3 regions of the Streptomyces sp. NPDC058872 genome follow, and region 3 is predicted to be linked to each of the others. Evidence: riboswitches for the same ligand, from Rfam matches in the RefSeq annotation. Region 3 holds a riboswitch; each other region holds the start of a gene.

Region 1 (2,259 bases), on a different contig from region 3:
GTGCTCATGCGCTACCCGGACCGGGTGACCATGTGCATCTCCTCGCAGGCCGGCTGCGGCATGAACTGTCCGTTCTGCGCGACCGGACAGGCCGGCCTCGACCGGAACCTGTCGACCGCCGAGATCGTGCACCAGATCGTGGACGGGATGCGGGCCCTGCGCGACGGCGAGGTGCCCGGTGGCCCGGCGCGGCTCTCCAACATCGTCTTCATGGGCATGGGCGAGCCGCTCGCCAACTACAAGCGCGTGGTCGGGGCGATCCGCCGGCTCACGGACCCCGAGCCGGACGGGCTCGGGCTGTCGCAGCGCGGCATCACCGTCTCCACCGTCGGCCTCGTGCCGGCGATGCTCCGCTTCGCCGACGAAGGCTTCAAGTGCCGCCTCGCGGTGTCGCTGCACGCCCCGGACGACGAGCTGCGCGACACCCTCGTGCCCGTCAACACGCGGTGGAAGGTGCGGGAGGTCCTGGACGCGGCCTGGGAGTACGCCGAGAAGTCCGGGCGCCGGATCTCCATCGAGTACGCCCTCATCCGGGACATCAACGACCAGGCGTGGAGGGGCGACCTGCTCGGCCGGCTGCTCAAGGGCAAGCGGGTGCACGTCAACCTGATCCCGCTGAACCCGACGCCCGGGTCGAAGTGGACGGCGTCGCGGCCGGAGGACGAGAAGGCCTTCGTCGAGGCCATCGCCCGCCACGGGGTTCCGGTGACCGTTCGGGACACCCGGGGACAGGAGATCGACGGTGCCTGTGGACAGCTCGCGGCCGCCGAGCGCTGACCTTGTAGTCTGAGCTCGAACACATCTCCATATTCCGACAGGGGAGCGCCACAGCGCTGAGAGTGCGGTCACCGTAGGACCGCAGACCCTCTGAACCTCGCCCAGGTCATTCTGGGTAGGAAGTTCGGTCGTAACTCAAGCTGTTGCGCCCTGCCCGCGTCCGGCCTCCGCCGGGTGCGGGCGGGGCCGCGTCTCTTCCTGGTCATGCCCAGGAGGAAAACCAGTGAGCATCAAGAAGGCCGCTGCCGTCGCGTTCGTCGCGGCGCTCGGCGTCACCAGCCTCGCCGCGTGCGGCGCCGAGGACGCGGGGAGCACGGCGGGCAAGACCGAGGCGCCCGCGCCCAAGACCGTCACCCTCGTCAGCCACGACTCCTTCAACGCCTCCGAGGAGGTGCTGGCGGAGTTCACGAAGCGGACCGGCTTCAAGGTCAAGGTCCTCAAGAGCGGTGACGCGGGCGAGGCCGTCAACAAGGAGATCCTGACCAAGGGGTCCCCGCAGGGCGACGTCTTCTTCGGCGTCGACAACACGCTGCTGTCCCGCGCCCTCGACAACGGGATCTTCGTCCCGTACGAGGCGAAGGGCCTGGACCGGGTGCCGGCGGTGTACCGGCTCGACGAGGAGCACCGGGTCACCCCGATCGACTCCGGTGACATCTGCGTCAACTACGACAAGGCGTACTTCGAGGGCAAGAAGCTGGCGCCGCCGGTGACCTTCGACGACCTGGCGAAGCCGGAGTACAAGGACCTGCTGGTGGTCGAGAACCCCGAGCGGTCCTCCCCGGGCCTGGGCTTCCTCCTCGGCACGGCCGCCGCCTACGGCGACGAGGGCTGGCCCGAGTACTGGAAGAAGCTCAAGGCCAACGGCGTGAAGACCGTCGACAGCTGGGAGCTCGCCTACAACCAGGAGTTCTCCGGCTCGGCCGGCGGCAAGCAGGCCAAGGGCGACCGGCCGCTCGTCGTGTCGTACGCCTCCAGCCCGCCGGTCGAGGTGCTCTACGGCGAGCCGCAGCCGAAGGTGGCCCCCACCGGGGTCTCCACCGGCACCTGCTTCCGGCAGACCGAGTTCGCGGGCCTGCTGAACGGGGCCAAGAACCCCGAGGGCGGCAAGGCGCTGATCGACTTCCTGATCTCGAAGGAGTTCCAGGAGGACATGCCGCTCCAGATGTTCGTCAACCCGGTGGTGCAGGACGCGGCGCTGCCGGAGCTCTTCACCCAGCACGGCGTGGTCGTCGAGAAGCCGGAGACCATGGCGCCCGAGAAGATCGCCGAGAAGCGTGACCCGTGGATCCAGCAGTGGTCGTCGCTCGTCCTGAAGTAGGACGGGCCGTCCGGGGGAACGCGGCGCGGCTGGGGCTGATGGCCCTTCCCGTCGCGTTCTTCGGGGTCTTCTTCGCCTGGCCCGTCGTGTCCATCGTGGACCGCGGACTGCGCCCCGACGGCGTCTGGCGGCTCGGACGGATCGGCGAGACCCTGAGCCGACCG
Region 2 (2,259 bases), on a different contig from region 3:
AGAAACGGCGGGGGGCGAAGGGGCGTGCCTCGTCCGGCAGGGCGCCCGTGGTGAGCACCTCCGCCAGGGCGTCGCCGGTGACGGGCGTGAGCAGGACCCCGTTGCGGTAGTGGCCGGTGGCCAGGTGGAGGCCCGGCAGGGCGCTGGGGCCGAGCAGCGGTGCGTTGTCCGGGGATCCGGGGCGCAATCCGGCCCGGGTCTCGGTGAGCGGCAGTTCGGTGATGCCGGGGACGAGCTCGTGGGCGTCGCGCAGCAACTCGTACACCCCGCCCGCCGTCACCGTCGTGTCCCAGCCCAGTTCCTCGCTGGTGGCGCCGACCACGAGCTCGCCGTTCTCGCGGGGCACCAGGTAGACGTGGCTGCCGCGGACGACGGCCCGGACGGTGCGGGAGAGGAAGGGGGCGTACGCGGTCGGCACCCGGAGCCGCAGGACCTGGCCCTTCACGGGGCGGACCGGCGGCAGCGCCTCCTCCGGCACGCCCGCCAGGCGTCCGCTGAGGCTGCCCGCGGCGAGGACGACCTGATCGGCCGCCAGTTCCCCGCCACCGGCGAGCACCGCGCCGCGCGCCCGGTCCCGCGCCACCGCGAGCCGCTCCGCGAGGGTGCGGTGGAAGGCGACCCCGGCCCGTTCGCAGGCGAGGAGGAGCGCGGCGGTCAGCCGGCGCGGGTCGACCTGGTGGTCGCCGTCGACCCGGAGCCCGCCCCGGACGCCGGGTGCCAGCATCGGCTCCAGGCGGCGGCAGTCCCGGCCGCTGAGCCATTCCGAGACCAGACCGCAGCGGGTCTGGAGGGCGTGCAGTTCACGCAGGTGGGCGCGGTCGTCGGCGTCGAGCGCGACGGCGAGGGTGCCGCAGGCGCGGTAGCCGACGTCGTGGCCGGTGTGCTCCTCCAGCTCGGCGACGAACGAGGGGTAGCGCGCGGCGGAGGCGAGGTTGAGCCCGAGCAGGGTCTCCTCGCCGTAGTGCAGTTCGGTGACGGCGGCGAGCATCCCGGCCGCGACCTGCGCGGCCCCGCCGCCCGGATCGGGGTCGACGACGGCGGTGCGCAGTCCGCGCTGCGCGGCACGCCAGGCCGTGACCAGGCCGATGATGCCGCCCCCGACCACGAGGACATCGGAAGAACGCATGGGCGTCCAGCCCCTCCCTTCGCCGGCATGACCCGGATCAGGTTCGTACGGTCGGAGGCCGTCCCAGCCTCCCTCTCAGCCCGGTCGTCCGGGCTCCCGCGAGTGCTTTACGCCCGTCAGACTAGCCCGACGCCGTCGGAGGACCACAGGCCCTCCCGCCCCCTCACTTTTCTGATGAACCGTCAGATGCATAAGCTGGGCGGGTGAGCGAGCAGAAGCAGGCCCAGCAGCACGTCGTGATCGTCGGCGCCGGAATGGCGGGCGTCCAGACCGCCGTCGCCCTGCGCGAGCAGGGCTTCACCGGCCCCGTCACCCTCATCGGGGCCGAACCCCACCAGCCCTACGACCGACCCCCGCTCTCCAAGGCGGTCCTCCTCGGCAAGGCCGAGGGCTCCGCCTTCGAGGTCGACTTCGAAGACCTCGGCATCGAACTCCGCCTCGGCCTCGACGTCACCGGACTGCGCGCCGCCGACCACCAGATCGACACCGAGTCCGGACCCGTCGCCTACGACACCCTGGTCATCGCCACCGGCGCCCACCCCGTCACCCTCCCCGGCACCGAGGGCGTCCCGGGGGTCCACCTGCTGCGCACCCTCGACGACGCCGTGCGCCTCGGCCCCGTCCTGGAGCAGCGTCGTTCCGTCGTGGTCGTCGGCGCCGGCTGGATCGGCGCCGAATTCGCCACCGCCGCGCGCGGGGCGGGCTGTGCCGTCACCGTCGTCGAGGCCGCCGACCGGCCGCTCGCCGGGGTCCTGCCCGCCGAGGTCGCCACCCCGATGGCCGCCTGGTACGAGGAGAGCGGTGCCGCCCTTCTGACCCGTGCGCGCGTGGACACCGTCCGGCCCGGCCGCGTCGTCCTGGACGACGGCCGGGAGATCCCCGCCGACGCCGTCGTGGTCGGCATCGGCGCCCGCCCCGCCACGCACTGGCTCACCGGCTCCGGCATCGCCCTCGACCCGGGCGGCGCCATCACCGCCGATGACCGCCTGCGCACCTCCCTGCCCGACGTGTACGCGGTCGGGGACTGCGCCTCCTTCCCCTCGGCCCGTTACGGAAGGCGCCTCCTCGTCCACCACTGGGACAACGCGCTCCAGGGCCCGCGCACGGTCGCCGCGGCGATCACCGGCTCCGAC
Region 3 (2,259 bases):
GATCAGACCGGTGTTGTCATCGGTGTTCCCGCTGAGCGCGGCCCAGTCGATGAAGAGCGAGCCGAGCAGACCGATCAGCAGCAGCGAGATCAGCGTGCCGAGCACCGCGACCGAGGTGCGGGCCGACAGACCGTGGCACATGTAGAGCGCGATCAGCATGATCGCACTCGACCCGACCACCGCCACGACCAGTGGATTCGATCCCTGCAGGATGGCCGGCAGAATGAAGAGCGTCAGCACGAGGAAGCTCACCGCCAGCGCGATGAGCGCCATCACCCCCCGCATCCGGCCGACCACCACGACCGCCACGGCGAAGATGCCGGCGAGGAGCGCCATCGGCAGCTTCCGGTTCACATCGGTCACCGAGTACTGCAGGTCGTGCGGGGCATCGGGGGCGTACGCCACCACCACGCCCTGTCCCTCGTGCAGCTGGCGCGGCGCGTCCGGCTGCACGATCTCGACGAAGGTGCGCCCCTTGTCCGGGCCGGTGGTCACCTCCACGGTCGCCTTCTCGCACTGTTCCTGCTGCGCGTTGACCGCCTCGCGGCCTTCCGGCGTCGAGGTGTCGCCGGTCGGCGGCACCTGGGCGGCGTTCACGTCCGCGCAGTCGACGCGCTCGACGGAGACGACCTCGCCCTGTTGGGTCTGCCGGTCGAAGCCGACCCCGGTGCGCTCGTGCGCCGGGGTGCCGCCCGGCCACAGGACGACCAGCCCCACCGCGACGGCGGTGGCGAAGGGGATCAGAACCGCGGCGATCACCTTGCGCAGATGCCGTGAGACGGGCTCGGCGGGACCGTGGCTGTGGGCATGGGAGTGTCCGTGGCCATGAGGCTCGGGTGCGTGAGGGGGGGAAGTCACTGACCGATCATCGCAAGAACGCGTGGGGGCCCACTGTTCAGCACGCCCGGGATGACGCTAGCGTGGTGCCACCTTTGCACACGCGGGAGCTCGGAGCACCGGGCTGAGAGGGCGCTGATCACCGTACGCACGGACCGATGTCCGTACGGGAAGAGGCTGCGCCGACCGCCGAACCTGTTACCGGGTAATGCCGGCGTAGGGAGATCGGTCTCATGACCATTCAGGATGCACGCACGCCTGCCTCCGACCAGAACGGCCAGGGCGAGCGCACGCCGGGCTGGCACAAGGGGTACGTCGAGGGCTCACGCCCCGACCTCCGGGTGCCCGTACGGCAGGTGCACCTCACCAACGGCAAGGACGTCACCCTGTACGACACGTCCGGTCCGTACACCGACCCCGCCATCGACACCGATGTCCGGCGGGGTCTTTCCCCGCTGCGCGAGAACTGGATCATCGCGCGCGGCGACACCGAAGAGTACGCGGGCCGTCCGGTCCGCCCCGAGGACGACGGCATCAAGCACACCTCTCCGCGGGGCGGCGGCCTGAAGAACCTCGACGCCGTCTTCCCCGGCCGCCCGCGCCTGCCGCGCCGGGGACGGGAGGGGCAGGCGGTGACCCAGCTCGCGTACGCCCGCCGGGGTGAGATCACCCCGGAGATGGAGTACGTCGCGATCCGCGAGAACGTCTCCCCCGAGGTCGTACGGGAGGAGATCGCCGCGGGCCGTGCCGTCTTGCCGGCGAACGTCAACCACCCGGAGATCGAGCCGATGATCATCGGCAAGCGGTTCCTGGTGAAGGTCAACGCCAACATCGGCAACTCCGCCGTCACCTCCTCCATCGAGGAGGAGGTGGAGAAGATGACCTGGGCGACCCGCTGGGGTGCCGATACGGTCATGGACCTGTCCACCGGTCGCAACATCCACACCACCCGCGAATGGGTGCTGCGCAACTCGCCCGTGCCGATCGGAACCGTGCCGCTCTACCAGGCGCTGGAGAAGGTCGATGGCAAGGCCGAGGAGCTGACCTGGGAGATCTACAAGGACACGGTCATCGAGCAGGCCGAGCAGGGCGTCGACTACATGACGGTGCACGCCGGCGTGCTACTGCCCTACGTGCCGCTCACGGCACGGCGCAAGACCGGCATCGTCTCCCGCGGTGGTTCGATCATGGCCGCTTGGTGCCTCGCGCACCACAAGGAGAACTTCCTCTACACGAACTTCGAGGAACTCTGCGAGATCCTGGCGGCGTACGACGTCACCTACTCGCTCGGCGACGGCCTGCGTCCCGGCTCGATCGCGGACGCCAACGACGATGCGCAGTTCGCGGAACTGCGCACGCTCGGTGAGTTGAACACGATCGCCAAGCGGCACAACGTGCAGACGATGATCGAGGGCCCGGGCC

The links. A riboswitch is a leader RNA that binds a small molecule or an ion and turns the genes downstream of it on or off. The one in region 3 is predicted to bind thiamine pyrophosphate.
Region 1: linked by a shared signal. The riboswitch ahead of ACFW22_RS22580 (thiamine ABC transporter substrate binding subunit) and the one ahead of thiC (phosphomethylpyrimidine synthase ThiC) in region 3 are both predicted to bind thiamine pyrophosphate.
Region 2: linked by a shared signal. The riboswitch ahead of thiO (glycine oxidase ThiO) and the one ahead of thiC (phosphomethylpyrimidine synthase ThiC) in region 3 are both predicted to bind thiamine pyrophosphate.

The regions. Positions count from the first base shown of each region.
Region 1 covers NZ_JBHYMK010000036.1:41,624-43,882, reverse strand. Annotated here, with positions in the region: gene rlmN (23S rRNA (adenine(2503)-C(2))-methyltransferase RlmN) at 1-777, shown strand, start outside; TPP riboswitch at 807-917, shown strand; gene ACFW22_RS22580 (thiamine ABC transporter substrate binding subunit) at 1,001-2,095, shown strand; gene ACFW22_RS22575 (ABC transporter permease) at 2,134-2,259, shown strand, end outside.
Region 2 covers NZ_JBHYMK010000001.1:19,225-21,483, forward strand. Annotated here, with positions in the region: gene thiO (glycine oxidase ThiO) at 1-1,126, opposite strand, end outside; TPP riboswitch at 1,124-1,236, opposite strand; gene ACFW22_RS00110 (NAD(P)/FAD-dependent oxidoreductase) at 1,330-2,259, shown strand, end outside.
Region 3 covers NZ_JBHYMK010000010.1:100,218-102,476, reverse strand. Annotated here, with positions in the region: gene ACFW22_RS08855 (YibE/F family protein) at 1-858, opposite strand, end outside; TPP riboswitch at 931-1,077, shown strand; gene thiC (phosphomethylpyrimidine synthase ThiC) at 1,071-2,259, shown strand, end outside.